Myxosarcina sp. GI1: one gene and its partner. Each later gene encodes a partner of the first gene's protein in a complex. Links are inferred from orthologs where the notes say so. Each region holds a gene or a part of one and is shown in the gene's direction. Other genes may lie near its edges.

Region 1 (8,982 bases):
AAAGGATTTTTTTCCATGACTGAAGATATTAGCGATCGCAAAGCAATAGAAAAGATGAAAAGTGAGTTTATTTCGGTTGCCAGTCACGAAATGCGAACTCCTCTAACTTCGATTCATGGGATAATTAAATTATTATGTGCCAATCGTTTGGGCGAACTTTCCGATTTGGGAAGAGAAATGGCAACCCTGGCTTTGAGGAATAGCGAACGTCTGGTGCGTCTGGTTAACGATCTTCTCGATCTCGAACGTATGGAGTCGGGAAAAGATCGGCTCGAATGCCAACAGTGTAATAGTGCCGAGTTGATCGAGCAGGCAATAACTACTATAGAATCAATGGCTCGGGAACATGAAGTCGTTATTGAAACTAACGTTCCCTCGATTGAACTCTGGGTCGATCGCGATCGCATCCTTCAAACAACTATTAACATCCTTAGTAACGCAATTAAGTTTTCAGCTGCCAACTCTAAAGTATTAGTAACTGTCAAACTACAAGGTAATGAAGTATTATTTGCAGTTAAAGATCGAGGTAGAGGAATTCCCGCAGATAAATTGGAAACTATTTTTGAACGTTTTCAACAAGTAGACGCTTCGGATTCCCGCCAAAAAGGCGGTACTGGCTTGGGTTTGGCTATTTGCCGTCACATTGTCGAACAACATGGCGGCAAAATTTGGGTGAAAAGTGTTTATGGTCGAGGCAGCACTTTTTTCTTTACTTTACCTCAACTAAAAAACCCTTCGTAAACTTTCAATAGCAATATTTCAACCGCAATCGACTTTTACTTCCGAAGAACATGGGTGCTAAACGTATTTTATTTATTGACGATGAAGAAGACATCAAAATTTTAGCTGGTTTTTGTCTCAAGACCGAAGCTGACTGGGAGATGCTGACGGCAGCTAATGGTATTGAAGGAATAGCAATTGCCGAAACCGAACAGCCAGATGCCATTTTGCTAGATGCCATGATGCCAAAACTCGATGGGTTGCAAACTTTAAATCTGCTACAAAATAACCCTAAAACCAAGCATATTCCCACGATTTTTATTACTGCTAAAGCTCAAGCCAGCGATCGCAGCCGCTTTTACGCTGCTGGTGCTAAAGGTGTAATTCTCAAACCATTTGATTCTCTAACTTTGGCAAGTCAGATTTCTGGATTTCTTGGTTGGTAGCAAAACAATTACAATTTATTAATTTTTACATCTATAATTTTATTGATATTTTAGAATAAAAAGTTTTTTAAAAAACTATAGTCTAGAACATTTTGCGCTATACAAAATCTTCGTATTTATAAACTTCTTCACAAGTTCTTTAGATTTAAAATTTATGATTTAAATTAGCTTGAAGCAAGTTTAACGCGACAAAATTCGAGCGATCGCTTAAGGGATCGTAAAAATTACTAGCAAACCAAGTTCGATATAAAACAAAATTTGCTGGAGCTATGACTTTAAAATCAAATGCGATCGAGCTATTTAAATTAACTTAAAGCGGATAAAAAAATGAAAACTCATCCTATTTGTCCCAATTGTTCTGGTACTATGCTACATCACTTTGGTAGTCATCGTGAGTACTGGTTTTGTCGTAGATGTTGGCAAGAAATGCCAGATTTAGAAACCATCATCGAAAACAAATATTATCCTCAAAAACAAATAGTTAATTTATCCATTGGCTTATCAAATAAAAACCAGCCAGTATCTGTATAGGCGTTGCCGCTTGAAGTGATGACGTTTCATAAGCTAAAGCCTAAAGCCTTGTCTTAAAAGGACGGTAAATTAGACTTCTTGCATAAATATACTTTTTCGATACTAGTTTTTGATTTCAGACACAGCCCTTCGGAGAAGGGCAAATATAGAGGCTATTGCTTCAAAGCCGCGCAGTCTGGAGGGCATGACGTATGCGCGGGCGGCACAAGGGCTCGAACACAGCGCGTTCGCGCATACGCCGCAAAGCGTCTTTGAGCCGTTAGGCTCTGTTTCAAGCCACGCGCCCTTGCGTATGCGCTGTGACTTCAGACTTCATACCCAACCAAGTTTGATGATTCGTGCGAGAGGTCTATTATTGCGGCATCAACTGCTGGAGTCGCTGTGGTTCTTCTCCCAACCACTGAGGATTTTGGGCAGTGCTATCAAAAATAGAAGAAGTTTTAAATGGCTCGAATTCTCCCGTCGCCGCTGCCTCAGCGGTTTTATCTAACAACGATTGCACCTGCTTTTCGTCCATTGACTCGAAGGTGCGTACCGCTTCAAATGCCTGGTCGAGAATTTCCATACTATCGATACCCGTTATTACCACTGAAGTAGGTAGATTGAGGGCGTAATGCAGACATTCAATAGGAGTAGCGGTATTAGAGCGTAACAGAATCCCGTTTGCCATAGTTTTCATCGCCAATATTCCAATATTTTGCTCGACCAATTCTGGAACGACTAGCTGGGCGAAACTTCGGTAGTGGGCATCCATTACGTTCAAAGGCATTTGTACCGTATCAAACTTAAAGCCTTGTTTCGCTGCTACTTCAAGCATATGTAAGTGTATCTGAGGATCTTTGTGTCCCGTAAATCCAATGTAGCGCAGCTTGCCAGCTTCTTTTGCTTCAATAAAAGCTTCGTTTGCGCCTCCCTCATCAAATACTCGATGGGGATCTTCGTAGCGAATAATTTCGTGGTGCTGTACGAGATCGATGCAGTCTACCTGTAGACGCCTCAAAGACTCGTCTATTTGCTTGGCGGCTTCTTGCTTGGAACGACCATCAATTTTGGTCATTAAAAAGACTTTTTCGCGATAGCCGTCACGAAGGGCTTTGCCCATTCGCTTTTCGCTAATTCCATCATTGTAATCCCAGCTATTATCCATAAAAGTAATGCCGCGATCGATCGCCGAACGAATAATTTTGAGGCTTAGTTGCTCGTCAACTTTATCTAAACCGAGATGCCAACCGCCAAGTCCGATAACAGAAACTTTCTCGCCCGTGTTACCTAGTTCTCGATATAGCATTGAGGAATTTTGGGAATTAGCTGGCATATTTTTCTCTAATTTTAAAATCTACTATTATTTGATTAAATTAGAAAAATTCAATATATGGTATCCCCCTAAAGGTTGAGTGGTCTGGTAATTTGCTAGAGAAAAAAATATCGACAATTGAAAGCTGTAGTCTGCCACACATCTAAAGACAGGAAAAAAAGTTATCTGTAGAATAGGTAAATGAGCGATTGATGTAGTAAGGAGTTAACTATGACCAATATTGCTGTCATTGACTATGACATGGGCAATCTTCATTCTGCTTGTAAAGGCTTAGAAAAAGCAGGAGCAACTCCTACTATTACTGATTCTGCCGCAAAAATACTTAATGCAGATGCGGTGGTTTTGCCAGGAGTTGGGGCATTCGATCCTGCGATGCGGCATCTTAGAGAGCGGAATTTAGAAGCACCAATCAAACAGGCGATCGCCCAGGGAAAACCGTTTTTGGGTATTTGTTTGGGTTTGCAAATTCTTTTTGAGGGTTCTGAGGAAGGAACAGAATCTGGCTTGGGTATTGTTGCGGGAATGGTACGGCACTTTAAAAGAGAACCAGAAATTACTATTCCCCACATGGGTTGGAATCAACTAGACTTGATACAGCCCCAGCTTCCCCTTTGGCAGCAGTTAAACCCAAATCCCTACGTTTATTTCGTTCATTCTTTTTATGTCGATCCGCTAGATTCTAGTATAAATGCCGCAACCGTAACTCACGGTACGCAAACGGTCACTGCGGCGATCGCTCGCGATAATTTAATGGCGGTTCAATTTCACCCCGAAAAGTCTTCAGATAACGGGCTGCAAATTCTATCAAACTTCGTGGCTTTAGTAGAACAGTATCAGATGGTTAGTAGCGTATAGCAGTTATTGGCTAAATAAGACAAATTGCGATCGCGTTTTTATAGCTAAAATTCTTTTATTTATTTGCTCGTAGAAAGTTTTTCTGCGAAGAGCTACAGCATAACCTAATGTAACTTAATATAAGTTTCAGCTTGTCTGACAGCTAAAATAACAAACGCCAGCCATAGCAAAGCAATTGCCAGTCCTGCAATTAGATCGCTGGGCCAATGTGCGCCAAGCACCAACCGCGACATCGAAATTAAACCAATCCAGACTAAAGCGAAAACAATAACAATTAATCGCTCTAACCAACTATGGGAAGATCGAAACCAAAGATAAAATAAAAAACCATAGACTACAGTTACTACAACCGCATGTCCAGATGGAAAAGAGTGTAACCCTGGTGCAGCTAGACCGTTGGCAATTAAATTGGGGCGATCGCGATTCCAAATTCCCCAACCAACCCAAACGATAGCAAATTGTAGCACGTAGGCGATCGCTGTCGTCGCTGCAATTAACGGTCGCGAAAACCAAGAAGTTAGAGCAGCAAAAGCAATTACTACTGGTAGCATACCCACTAAATTTCCTGGAGATTGCCAGGTAACACCTTTGTTAAAACTCATAGGAAAGTGTTTGTCGATTTTTAAGAGCATTTGCTCGTCCCACGCTTGTAGACCTTCTGCGCTCATTGCCCAACGAGTTGCTACAAACATAATTAGCATACATATCCCCAAACCAACTGCTAGAGTAATAGCCCAACGCTGCCAGGCTTTAGCAGGAATTGCTTTTGCCGAATGCCAAAATCTTTGAGTAACGTCTGTTGCTGTTCGAGCAATGAGCCATTGGTATTGTCTTGCGGACATAATCTTAAAAAACAAATTATATTTTGGTAGTTATCAACAAGGTATTGACTGTAACAACAATGTTTCTAAATTTTTATCTTTTGCAATCAATAGCGACGTTAAACCTAAATATTGAGGCGACCAGTAGTAAATAGTTGATAACCTCCGAAAAAACAAGCTAAAGATAGGACGAATTGCCATAAGCTCGTAGGATTTAAAATAGCTCTACTGCTGGCAAAAATTAGTAAAATTCCAATGCATATTGCTATACCACTCAAAAATTTGTTTCTTTAAAACAAAAAACATTAAAACACCTGCTGTGAGAAACCAAATAGAAGCATCAGCAGCTATACCACGCCACCAATATGGATAAGAATTAGTTGAAAAATAAATATTTTGCCCTAAAAAATATATCCCTAATAGTAATAAAGCTAAACCAACCAACCTAATCAACAATCCCATGTTCTTAAATATATGCGTTTTACAATTTTAGATTTCCCAAATAAGTAAACATATCGAACAGATAGCAAGTCTAAAGCATAGTTTGGTTAATCAAAGCAGCTCTAACTATAGGGAGTTCGCTTCAACAGGTCGTGTATCTCGGACTTACTTTGTCTTTTCTAGTCGCTTAAGATTTTTCAATTTCTGCAACGGCAAAAGTAATAGTATTTTGACCCATAGTTGCGTCGAGGCGATCGATACTTTTCATCAACCGTTACTGTTTGTCTTAATTTTTTGCAGGACAAGTAATATCTACAAGAAGAACAAATATGTTGTACGTATTACTCGTAAAAATGCTACTAGCTTCAACCAGTGGCAACCACACCGAGTGCCATAGATTTAGCGTAAGTTAAATAAAGCCAATAAAGCATAAAAAACATTTAAAATAAGCCAATATTTTTTATTTATTATCAAAATCATTTTTTTGCATAATTTTTCTCCTTCGATCGTATAGAAATACAGAACAAAACAAATCAACTTAAAACAGGAGAAAAAAACAATGGGAACTTACTACGGTAACAACAAAAACAATGTAATCGAAGGCAGCAAGCACGACGACTATATTTATGGATACAAAGGCGACGATTACTTATATGGAGATAAAGGTCATGATTGGTTAGATGGAGGTAAGGATCATGATTGGTTAGAGGGTGGTAAAGGCGATGATTATCTCTACGGAGATAAAGGCGACGATTACTTATACGGAGATAAAGGTCATGATTGGTTAGATGGAGGTAAAGGTCATGACAATCTCTACGGAGGTAAAGGCGATGATTATCTCTACGGAGACAAGGGGCATGATTGGTTAGATGGAGGTAAAGGCGATGATTACTTAGATGGAGGTAAAGGCGATGATTATCTTTACGGAGGTAAAGGCGATGATTATCTCTACGGAGGTAAAGGGGCTGATACCTTTAGCTTCTATGAACTTGATGAAGGAATTGATACAATCGCAGACTTTAATTGGCAAGAAGGAGATATTATTGAGATAGACTCTTATGGTTTTGGAGCTTCTTCAACTCACGAATTTGAATACGATTATCACACTGGTGCTTTATCGTTTGATGGAACTCAATTCGCTACTTTAGAAAATGTGCCTAACGATTTTGCTACTGACTTAGATATTGTTTTATTTTAAAACTACACAATAATACAAAGCCTTGTCGAATTTACTAACTAAAATCGTTATTTTGGCTTATATTAGTCGCTAATTTAGCCCTGTAAGTTGCCTTATGGGGCTATTTTGTTATCTTACTCTCAATCCTAAAAAGCTTATTTTTCAAGGATATTGGCAATTTCTTTTAAATAAACTCCTTCTAATAACTCTCCCGACTCTAATTCGTATTGTTCGAGTAAACCTTGGCGTTTGATAGTTATTTGATTGTCTTGCTTGATTACTATAGTTGAGTCGGTAAAAACATCGCGAGCTAACATCATTTCGGTTTCAGAAGGATTGTCTAATACCACTAAATCGCTGCCATAGTAAAACATTCCTTCTCTTTCTAATTCTTCTTCATCGTATTCAGCAATTAAAATATTTAGTTTGGGGTTGCGTAGCAAATTGAGAATGTTGCAGTTGTAGTAACGATTGAGTACTTTTTCAGAGCGATTGATTAAAATACCTTCGCGACATACCGCACCTACTACCCAATCAGGATGAAAAGTCAAAATGCGATCGCTCAACTTTTGTAACTCTCGCAGAGTAACGCGATTGAAGGTAACAATGGGAATCCTGGCATCATCACCAGACTTGAAAAAGGTTTCTAAAATACGAGAAGTAACATCAACTGGTTCGCCGATCGCAGGATTGAGGTGCATATAAACTCCAGGAGCGGCGTTAATTTCAATAATACCAAAATTACCTTCTTTCCAGGAAACCGAAATATCTTTAGTAATCACATCGATTCCCAGACAGGTCAGGCGAAAATGCTGGGCGATGTCTTGCGCCAAAATAATATTATCGGGGTGAACTCGATTGGTGGCATCAATACTAAATCCTCCCGAAGAGAGATTGGCAACTTTACGCAAGTATACGGCGCGATCGCGATCGACAACGCTATCTAAGTCTAAATTTTGCTCTTCTAAATAACGGTGCATCGCTTCATCGGTTTGAATTTTACCCATCGGCGAGGTAGGCGTGTCGCTCCGCTGAGACGAACGATTTTCCCGTTCGATTAATTCGCCAATTGTACTGATTCCATCTCCAATTACAAAAGCTGGTTGTCGTTCGATCGCGGCAACAAATCTACCATTGACGCAGAGTAGGCGAAAATCATGTCCCGCGATGCTATTTTCGATAATAATACTGGCTCGTTCTTCTTCTGGTACGGAAGCTACCGCACGTAAATAAGCTGTTTCTAATTCGACTTCGTTTTGCACGTCAGCAGTCACGCCAATTCCTTTATGACCAGAGACTGGTTTTACCGCCAGAGGATAGCCAAGTTCTGCCGCTACTTCTCCCGCTTCTTGCCAACTTACTACTACATCACCCTGGGGTACTGGAAATCCTAACTCTGCTAAAAATCTTTTGCAGTCATCTTTGAGAGTCGTAAAATCAGAATCTAAATGACTATCGGCATCGAAGGTCGTAGCAATTCCGCGAATTTGCTGTTTGCCGTAGCCATACTGCATCAATCTTTCATCCCACAAATAAAAAGCAGGAATTTTTTTAGCATTGGCAGATCTTAATAAGGCGTAAACCGTCGGACCTCCATAAACCGAGGAGCGAAATACCTGTTGTAAAGAAACAATTTGCTCGGCAATATTAAAGTCATCTCCTCGTTCGATCGCTTCAAACCAATCCCAAACGCAATAAATTACTTCTCTGGTAGTACGCTGATGTAACGATTCAATGGCAATTCTCTGGTAGTTTGCCTCTTCTCGTATACTCCAACTCTTAAGGTGCAAATCCATGTCCAGTTGATTGACTTCTGATACCGTACGAGCAAATAATTCCCCGTGAGACTTGTATTGAGCTTCTAATAAATGAGGGTAGCGATCGCCGATAATAGCCAAGTATTTTTCTATTGGTAAAGGTTGACCGAATTTGGTTAGAGCCAAGTCAAATACCACCGCAGCACGATTTAGATAGGGATTTGCCCCGACATATTGTCTGATATTAAACAGGTCAAAAATATCTGTATTTCTGGCATTAACGCGAACAACTTCGGCAGTATTTTCTGTGAGCATCTCGATTTGACTTTAAGCAACACCGATCTAAAGTACCAGCGAAACAGTACAGTTGCCTCTATCTGAGGTTAGTAATATTTCAATTGACGTATTCGAGAATCTACAAAAAATTAAATTTCAAATGTTTTACAACAAAATATAAATATGGGGATCGCTAAACTAACAATTGATATTGGCTTTAAAAACTACAAAATTTAGCTATATCTTTTTAAATTTTTGGTAAAACAGCAAAATATATCTAAAGAAACAAGGAAGCGATTGGCAAATATGTTTTACTTTAATTATTAATTATTTTTGCCATTGGTAGGTAACTATGGTCGCAATTACTAAAAACAAACAAGATCGTGAAGAAATAGAAAGCTCCGTTTCAGGATCGCAGAAACAGGGACAACTAATCATTATTGGCGGTGCAGAAGATAAAGAAAGAGAATGTACCATCTTGCGCGAATTTGTTCGACTTTCTGGGGGTAGAGAAGCTCAGTTGGTAGTAATGACTGTGGCTACAAGTTTGCCAGGAGAAGTAGGAGCGACTTACAGAGATATTTTTGAAAGATTTGGTGCTAAAAGAGTAGATATTGTCGATACCGAAAGGCGCGAAGATGCT
Region 2 (8,812 bases), on another replicon or contig:
ATTTAAAAAATACTTGCCACCCCAACTACTAGCATTAATCGTCGGCAGTTTAATTGCCATATTTTTCTTCGGTGGTGCTGAAATTCGTCGTATTGGGCAAATTTCAGTCGGGCTACCCAGTTTGCAGCTTCCCGTCTTTAGTGCCGCTCAACTACGATTGATGTTTGTCAATGGTTTGGTTTTGGGGATGCTAGGCTGTATCGATGCGTTGCTGACTTCTCTAGTTGCCGATAGTTTGACCCGTACCGAACACGATTCTAACAAAGAACTAATCGGTCAAGGCATGGGTAATATAGTTTCTGGTTTATTTGGCGGCATGGCTGGTGCGGGTGCCACTATGGGTACGGTAGTTAATATTCAGGCAGGGGGAAGATCTGCTCTTTCAGGTTTGAGCCGAGCTATTATTTTGTTAGCCGTTGTCTTGGGACTGGGTCAATTCTTATCGGGTGTTCCTCTAGCAGTTTTAGCAGGTATTGCTTTCAAAGTCGGTCTTGATATTGTTGACTGGGGTTTTCTCAGACGCGCTCACCGCATTTCAGTCAAAACAACAATTATTATGTATGCAGTAATCCTGCTCACCGTCTTTGTTGACTTGATTGTCGCTGTAGGAGTTGGAGTTTTTGTCGCCAATATTCTAACTATCGAACGGCTTTCTAATCTAAGAGCAGACAGTGTCAAAGCTGTTACTTATGCCGATGAAGATATCGAACTCAACCCAGAAGAAAAAGAGTTATTAGAAAGAGCGAAAGGTCGAGTACTCTTATTCAAACTAAGCGGTCCAATGATTTTTGGAGTGGCAAAAGCTATTTCACGGCAACATAACTTAATTAATAATTTTCGAGCGTTAATTTTAGATTTAAGTGATGTTCCCATAATTGGCGTAACTTCTGCTTTAGCTTTAGAAAATGCCATTAGTGAAGCCATAGAAAAAGAGCGGCAAATATTTGTCGTCGGTGCTACGGGACAAACTGAAAGACGGTTGAAAAAATTAAGAGTGGTAGCAGAAATTCCTCCCGAAAATTTCTCAGGCGATCGCACCGAAACCCTCAGAAGAGCCGTATCTTATGTAGACACTCAGGGTGTTGCAAGTCAAGAGCCAAATACAGTTGATTTTCCTATGTCCAATTAAACAATTTAGCTGGTAAAGTTTTCCGTCCTCGGGTTAGAAGTTGTGGTTATTTTGTCGCCGTCAATACTCAGCGCACCTGCACCAACAGCTATCACCATTAACAATCCGCCAATTAAGCCAATGTTTTTGAGAAAATCATTGAGTTGACTGGGATCGGCAATAGGATTGTGAAAAACTAAAGTAGCAGGAATTAAAAAAATAATGAGTAAAATTGAGCCGATACGAACCTGATAGCCTAATAGCAGCGATAAACCACCAAGTATTTGAAAAATGACGGTAAAAGCTAACAAAACATTGGGGATGGGTAAGCCATTACCTGCCATCATTGCTACTGTTTGACCAAAACCTAATAGATGACTGATTCCTGCTTTGAGAAAAATTAAACAAAGACAGACGCGAGCCGCTAATGCTACGTATTTCATAATTTTAAATACCTCCAAAATTGTGTTTACAAACGAGATTGAAACTGTCTTGAATCTAAAAAATCTTTGGCATAAGAATTCTGATAAGCAAAAATTTGACGAACTCGACGTTCGCGAACTAAATAATCTCTAATCCAGCTAATTAATAGCGTCAGGCGATTAGAAGCCCCAGGCAAATAATATAAGTGTATAACCAACCACAACAACCACCCCATAAAGCCTTTTACGGGTATTTTGCCAAATAAATAAGCAACTCCAGCATTACGGGCAATAATTGCTGCCGTACCTTTATTAAAATAGTCAAACGGTTGGGGAGCCAGTCCTCTTAGCTGCCTTTTGAGATTGCGAGCGATCGCCGTACCCTGTTGAAGTGCTTCGGGAGCTACACCAACCAGAGGTTTGTTGTCTTGTTTGACAAAAGCGACATCGCCAACAGCATAAACTTCGGGATATTCTAGCAACTGTAAAGTCGATCGCACGCAAATTTTAGCTTTTTTAGCTGTTGCTAATTGGGACTCGTCATTAGGTAAATTAGCTTCTACTCCTGCCGTCCAAACCACCGCAGCAGTTTCAATAGTAATTCCATCATTTAGTTCTACTGCTCCAGGCAGTACCGAACTAACGCGACTATTTAAATGAACTTTTACTCCGCGACGGCGTAGCTGCCGACAAGTGTAATTACCTAAAGCTTTGGGATAACCTGCTAGCAATCGATCGCCAGAATGAATCAAAAATAATCGCAGTTGGCTTAAATCGAGTTTGGGATAATCTTTGGCTAGAGTTTCTGTTATTAGTTCGATTGAGGCTCCTGCTAATTCTACTCCTGTAGGACCACCGCCAACTATAACTATAGTTAATAACTGCTGCTTTCGATCCAAGTCACTTTCGTAGGCGGCTCGCTCGATATTTCTCAACAGGCGATCGCGCAATCTAACCGCATCTTCTAAAGTTCGCAGGGGTAAAGAATATTGCGGCGCACCTTCTACACCCAAATATTTGGTTTGGCTTCCCGTAGCTAACACTAAATAATCATAAGTTACATCGAGGCGATCGGTATGAATAACCTTATTTTCAAAATCTATATTTTCTACCTCCGCTAGTAAAAAACGAGCGTTGGAAATATGGTGCAAAGCGCGACGCAGGGGATAGGCAATAATCTCTGGGGAAATAAAACCCGTAGCAACCTGATAGAGTAAAGGTACAAACGTATGGTAGTTGTGGCGATCGATTAGCAAAATATCTGCATTAGAGCGAGCTAACTTTTGTACGGCTCTCAAACCTGCAAAACCAGCACCAATTACGACTATTTTGGGTTTTTTACTTAACACGAGTACTGTATATATTCAAGCTTCAAATTATTCCCAACTAAACGTAAACTAGCTTTGAAATTAAAAGATTTTAATACTTGCATTTAATTATTACGCTGACATTTTGTTATTGCTCTCTATCTTGAGTAATAGATCGCAGCGATCGAGGGAGACAATTTGAAATTTGACCGATAACAACAAAATTAATCCCAAAAATTTGAATAAGTTGTAATTTTTGATAGTACGATATTTAAAATTAGATTATTTGAATACAATTGCGCTGGCAAAGACCTATATGATTCCTCTCAAGGATGTCAATCCGACAAAAATTACTCCTTACGTTACTTATTCTCTAATTGCTATTAATGTTGTAGCTTTTATTTACGAACTGACTTTGACTCCCCAGCAGTTAGATACTTTTTTTCATTCATTTGCAATTGTGCCAAAAGAGTTAACTGCTAGCTTTAATGGGGTCGAGCTAAATTCAGGCATACCAGAGATACTAACTCCAGTTACCTCGCAGTTTTTACACGCAGGCTTTGCTCATATTGCCTTTAATATGCTTTTTTTATATATTTTTGGCAATAATGTTGAAGAGCAGTTGGGTAGAGCTAAATATCTGTTTTTTTATCTCGCCTGTGGGGTTTTAGCTGGTTTATCGCAATGGTTTTTTTCGGCGATGTCTGATGTTCCCTCACTAGGTGCGAGTGGCGCGATTGCAGGAGTTATGGGAGCATATATATTAAAGTTTCCTCAAGCCAAAGTGATAACTTTGGTTCCTTTGGGTTTTTTCTTTCCAGTCTTTAGAATTCCTGCGGTTTATTTTCTTGGATTCTGGTTTCTCGAACAAGCACTTAACGGTATTACTTCTTTTGAAGTTCAAGCCAGTGTGGGCATGGAAAACGGGGGAGTAGCCTATTGGGCGCACGCTGGAGGTTTTATCTTTGGCGCGATTTTAGGACCAATATTAGGATTGTTCTCTAAATCGGAACAAAATTACGACCAGTTAGTTGACAATTAATGAGCGATCGCGAATACTAAGTTTTTAAGTATAAATGTAGCTGGATCATGCTAGCAAAAAGAATATTACCCTGTTTGGACGTTAACGCAGGACGAGTAGTTAAAGGCGTTAACTTTGTCGATCTTAAAGATGCTGGCGATCCTGTAGAGTTAGCCAAAGTTTATAACGATGCTGGGGCTGATGAATTGGTTTTTCTCGATATTACAGCGACACACGAAGACAGAGGCACGATTATAGATGTAGTTTACCGCACTGCCGAACAGGTGTTTATACCTCTAACCGTAGGTGGCGGTATCAGTTCGCTAGAACATATCAAAAATTTATTAAGAGCAGGAGCCGATAAAGTTAGTATCAACTCCGCCGCAGTTCGCGATCCCGATTTGATCGATCGCGGTAGCGACCGCTTTGGCAAACAGTGTATTGTGGTGGCAATAGACGCTAGGAGGCGTGACAATCCGAGCAATCCAGGTTGGGATGTTTACGTGCGTGGTGGTAGAAAAAATACGGGAATCGATGCTCTAGAATGGGCAAAAGAGGTGGAAACCAGGGGAGCGGGCGAACTACTGGTTACTAGTATGGATGCCGACGGTACGCGAGCTGGCTACGATCTAGATTTAACTAGTGCGATCGCTAGTTCGGTTGAAATTCCAGTGATTGCTTCGGGTGGTGCGGGTAATTGCCAACATATTTTTGAAGCTTTTAGCAGGGGTAAAGCTGAAGCCGCTTTACTTGCTTCGCTACTGCACTATAGGGAACTGACAGTGAAAGAGGTTAAAACATATCTGCAAGAACGTAACGTGTCAGTTAGAATTGTTTGATTCGGCAAAAGTTGTTCTGGCTACAGCACTTCTCGATCGCATAAGATACGCCTCGGTTATTTAGGCTTTGTATATGTTTCAGCCCTCTTTGCCCAAGTTTAATTGGTACCAAATTGATTTGCAATCTGCTGTATTTGTCAGCTACTCCTAAACAAAACTTTACATTCATCTCTAGCAAATCTTAAATTATTAGGAAACTATATGCTTTTGCAAAAAAATATGTACTAGAATAAACTTAAGTTTACGTTTCTTAAAAAATGCTGATTCCGATTCTCATATTTGATATTGCTTTGGTAGCTTGGTCGCTGCATTTATTGCAAGAAGCTTTAGATCGTAAAGAATTTTCTCTAATGCTGGCAGGAACTTTGGTAGCTGCTTCTGCTGCTGCTATGATGGTCGTTTATTTTATTATGGGCAGTTGTCTGAGCCGTATTGCCTGAGCTTGAAACCTGGTTTTTAATTTGTCGAACCAAGGCGATCGAATTAAATCGAATTAAAAAGAAGCTTCATTTCAATATTAACTAAGATTCGTAACTAAAATTAAGTTTATTAATAATTTAGTTGTATACAAAATTTAAGATAGTAGTATTTTTTATTTTTATAATTAAGTTTACTAAGTTAAAAACTCAATTATTATTTTTCAAATCTGCAATATTTTAAAATACTAAAAAGCTAGTAACTGTTACTAATTTCGATAAAATCTCACGCTATTAAGTCATTTTTATGAATTGGTATATATTATAAAATGACCTTGGCACCGCCCTTGCAAGAGTCTATACAGTAAGAGTTATTTATATTCAGCAGTTAGTTTTACCCTTGTCTATAAAGTTATTTAGTCTATCAGCTAAGTTGAGTTTTGTTCGACAATACTAAGCTGCTCCCATAATATACTAATTAAACGCTTTTAGTTAAAATAAGCGATGATGGAGCCGTTTATCCTATTAATCTAATCGCAGAGCGAGCGGTTAAAAAAATATCTCAAATTTTAGTAGTAGCAAGGCGATCGCCAGAATGAAAAAAAATCGTATTTTTTGGATAACTGCCTCTACAGGTACGATTCTCGACCGTATAACAAAATATTGGGTCGCTAACAACTTTAGCGATATTGGCGACACCGTCCCCTTATGGCAAGATGTATTTCATTTAACCTATGTTGTCAACACTGGTGCGGCTTTTAGTTTTTTTAGCGGTGGAGTTGGTTGGTTGCGCTGGCTATCGTTAATAGTAAGTGTAGGTTTGGTTATTTATGCCCTTAGCTCCCGATTGAGCAAAATCGAACAGCTAGGTTATGGGTTTATTTTGGCTGGAGCTTTTGGTAACGGAATCGACCGTTTTTTATTCGGTCATGTGGTGGATTTTCTTGATTTTCGTCTGATTAATTTTCCCGTGTTCAATGTAGCTGACATTGCAATTAACCTGGGGATATTATTTCTCTTGATTTACAGTTTTAGTAATCCTACAAACAACAAAGCGTAAACGTTGATTTTTGACTGTAGCTAGGCAAATTCTTGCTTTAGTTGTTCGATTGTTTGACTTAAAAGTGAAGTTTCCATCCAACCGACGTAACCTGCATAAAGACATTTTTCTCCTTCAGCTACATAAATGTGGTTTACCCCGAGAAGATTTTTCCAGGTACGAAGCGTAATTTTATGAGGAAAACTAATTACAACTTGCGACTTATGAAAGTCTTGATAGCTAGCATCAGTCATACCTGGAACTAACTGAAGTCTTTGAATCAATTTAGTTACTAAGTTGTCTGCGGGAGGTGGCGATATTTGGGGATTAGCCCAAAACTCTTTAATGACTGGTACTACCGCAGGATGCCACTTAAGGGCAGCGTGACCAATATCAGATAAAAGCACCAGTTTAGAATAGGCAAATTTGCTACTTTCTATCGTCACCATGCCATCATGACCCATACCCAAATCGCTAACTATCGAAAGAGTTGGAATCTTGCGAGCAATTGTTTCGGCAAGTTGGCGGCGATTTCTACCTAAATCTCCTGCAATAGCGATACCAATTCCAAAAGGGTCGATTCTGCGAGCTAAATCCGCACCGCTAATCGGTGAACCAATAACTACTAATGAATGTACCAAATGCCACCATTCTGGGTGAAGATTTAATACTTCCAGCCAAATCAGCCCCCCCATAGAATGACCGATGATTTTTATCGGTGTCTGAGGATAAACTTTGATGTTGCGAGCGGCAATTGTTTCTACTGCTGCGATTAAAGGTTTAATTCTAATTGAAGTCTGCCACCAGTTTAAGCTAGGAACGATCGCACGGGTATTAGTATTCGTCAAAGTATTAGCTAATTTTGCCATATCTCTACCAGTGTCTGCCCAGCCATGTTGAGCGAACAGCAAAAACTCGAAACGAGCCTGTCCTGTATTCATACTCTAGTTAGCTGTAACTTTTACTGGAAACTGCTTTTGGTTGGCAGGGTAACAGGCGGCAATAGTAGCTGCTAGTTCTTGCGGTCGATCGACTAAAAAATCGGGTTGAAACTCGGCTAAAATTTCTGCTGAGTTAAATCCCCAGCTTACCGCGACAACACCAATACGGCTTTTTCTCGCCGATCTGATGTCTCTAGTTTCATCACCTACATAGACAATCTGTTCTCGTTGCCACTGGTTATGTTTGATAATACGTTTGATAACTCGATGTTTGCCAAATATTGAAGTGCTTGAATAAATAAAATCGAACAAAAAATTTAGATTGTTTTTAGCCAAAAATAATTCGACGTTATGTTTGTCATTGGAAGTAACTATGCCCAAACTATAGCCGCGAGCTTTTAATTGGAACAAAACTCGCTCTATTCCCGTAATTGGCTTGAGTTTGGCAATTTCTTTAGATAACTCGTTGCGCACTCTCTTAACCAAGAACGGAATTTTAAACAAAGAAATTTCGGTTTTCTTGATGATTTCTCGCGAACTCAAGTTTTTTAATAATAATAATTCCTCTGGCTCTACAGGCTTGTAGCCAAATTCTGAAGATAGTTGATTGGTAATATCGGCAATAGCTTGATAGGTGTCGGCAATGGTACCGTCAAAGTCGAATAGAACTAACTTTGCTGTCATTAGATAGATAATATAGCTTGTCTTTAGTAAGAGAAAAAATACAATAAACTCTGATATTGTAATTATAAATACTAATATGAACAGTTCGAGTTTTTTTTGAAATTTATTTAAGAATTATTTGTTACGCTCTAAATTAGCCTTGGCATTGCGTCGCATCATCTTTGGCTTAATTCTTCTCAAGGCTGAGGCGCGAAAATGACGATCCCATTCTACTTGTGAGATTTGAGCTAATTCTGTTAGTTTGGGATTGATATTAGCAGAATAGGGCTGAAAATCTGCTATTTCTGTCTCTTTTGCAAATCTTTGATTCCAAGGACAAACATCTTGACAAATATCACAACCTGCTACCCAACCAGATAAGTTATTAGCGATCGCTGCTGGTAACTCTTCGTCACGATTTTCAATCGTATGATAGGCAATGCAGCGTTGGGCATCGACCACAAACGGCGAGACGATTGCCCCAGTAGGACAGGCATCGAGACAACGAGTACAGGTACCGCAATGTTGCGTATGAGGCGTATCTGGAGTTAACTCTAAATTAGTTAAAATTTCGCCTAAAAAAACCCAACTGCCATATTTTCGCGTAATTACATTACCATTTTTGGCAATCCAACCGATACCGCTGCGCTGCGCCCAAACTTTATCCTGTACGGGTCCAGTATCGACATAATAGCGAGCAATTACCCCATCTTCGTGCGATCGCAACCAGTTAGCTAAAGCCTTGAGCTTTTTGCCCATAACTTTGTGATAATCTCTACCCCAACCATAGCGAGAGATTTTAGCCTCTTCAGGTCGATTGGAATGTTGATGGGACGTGTAATAATTTAGAGCCACACAGATAAGCGATCGCGCTTCTGGCATTACCTCTCTAATATCTTTGCGTTTGGGATTTGCCATCCACTCCAAATCTGCATGATACCCCATTGCCAGCCAGGCTTGCAGGTGTTTGACTGCATTATCTTCATAACCATCTACAGCAGCTATTCCCACTAGATGAAAACCAAACGATTTGGCGGCAGCTTTAACTTGACTAGC

What was found.
Region 2: the proteins of hisH (region 1) and hisF are in contact, whole or in part, in a crystal structure (PDB 6RU0), measured with the Thermotoga maritima proteins. The link is inferred for Myxosarcina sp. GI1 from one-to-one orthologs. Residues at the interface, in WP_004080484.1 of Thermotoga maritima: Asn15, Arg18, Arg22, Arg117, Leu118, Pro119, His120, Met121, Gly122, Trp123, Asn124, Asn134, Gly135, Tyr136, Tyr138, Val140, Tyr158, Glu180, Lys181, Ser182, Ser183, Lys184, Ile185; in WP_004080486.1 of Thermotoga maritima: Met1, Leu2, Ala3, Arg5, Ser40, Glu41, Asp45, Glu46, Ala70, Glu71, Ile73, Asp74, Ile75, Pro76, Phe77, Asp98, Lys99, Ser122, Gln123, Glu161, Thr195, Leu196, Asn247, Arg249, Glu251.

What each region holds. Positions count from the first base shown.
Region 1 is NZ_JRFE01000019.1:210,581-219,562, forward strand. The notes cover bases 2,116-5,044. They hold hisH (imidazole glycerol phosphate synthase subunit HisH), read left to right. Parts: upstream 2,116-3,222; coding sequence 3,223-3,867; downstream 3,868-5,044. Other genes in these bases: KV40_RS15055 (aldo/keto reductase), read right to left, coding at 2,116-3,012; KV40_RS15065 (phosphatase PAP2 family protein), read right to left, coding at 3,972-4,709. Also shown: KV40_RS32195 (PAS domain S-box protein), read left to right, coding at 1-741; KV40_RS15045 (response regulator), read left to right, coding at 792-1,166; KV40_RS15050 (hypothetical protein), read left to right, coding at 1,494-1,697; more of KV40_RS15055, read right to left, coding at 2,050-2,115; KV40_RS15075 (calcium-binding protein), read left to right, coding at 5,689-6,327; KV40_RS15080 (cyanophycin synthetase), read right to left, coding at 6,462-8,378; KV40_RS15085 (cyanophycinase), read left to right, coding at 8,692-8,982. UniProt on the Escherichia coli protein: IGPS catalyzes the conversion of PRFAR and glutamine to IGP, AICAR and glutamate. The HisH subunit catalyzes the hydrolysis of glutamine to glutamate and ammonia as part of the synthesis of IGP and AICAR.
Region 2 is NZ_JRFE01000024.1:277,328-286,139, forward strand. The notes cover bases 3,053-5,811. They hold hisF (imidazole glycerol phosphate synthase subunit HisF), read left to right. Parts: upstream 3,053-3,926; coding sequence 3,927-4,697; downstream 4,698-5,811. Other genes in these bases: KV40_RS18580 (rhomboid family intramembrane serine protease), read left to right, coding at 3,154-3,879; KV40_RS18590 (hypothetical protein), read left to right, coding at 4,955-5,137; lspA (signal peptidase II), read left to right, coding at 5,709-5,811. In the rest of the region: KV40_RS18565 (SulP family inorganic anion transporter), read left to right, coding at 1-1,129; KV40_RS18570 (DoxX family protein), read right to left, coding at 1,135-1,554; KV40_RS18575 (NAD(P)/FAD-dependent oxidoreductase), read right to left, coding at 1,578-2,879; more of lspA, read left to right, coding at 5,812-6,173; KV40_RS18600 (alpha/beta fold hydrolase), read right to left, coding at 6,194-7,093; KV40_RS18605 (HAD-IA family hydrolase), read right to left, coding at 7,097-7,777; tRNA epoxyqueuosine(34) reductase QueG, read right to left, coding at 7,892-8,812.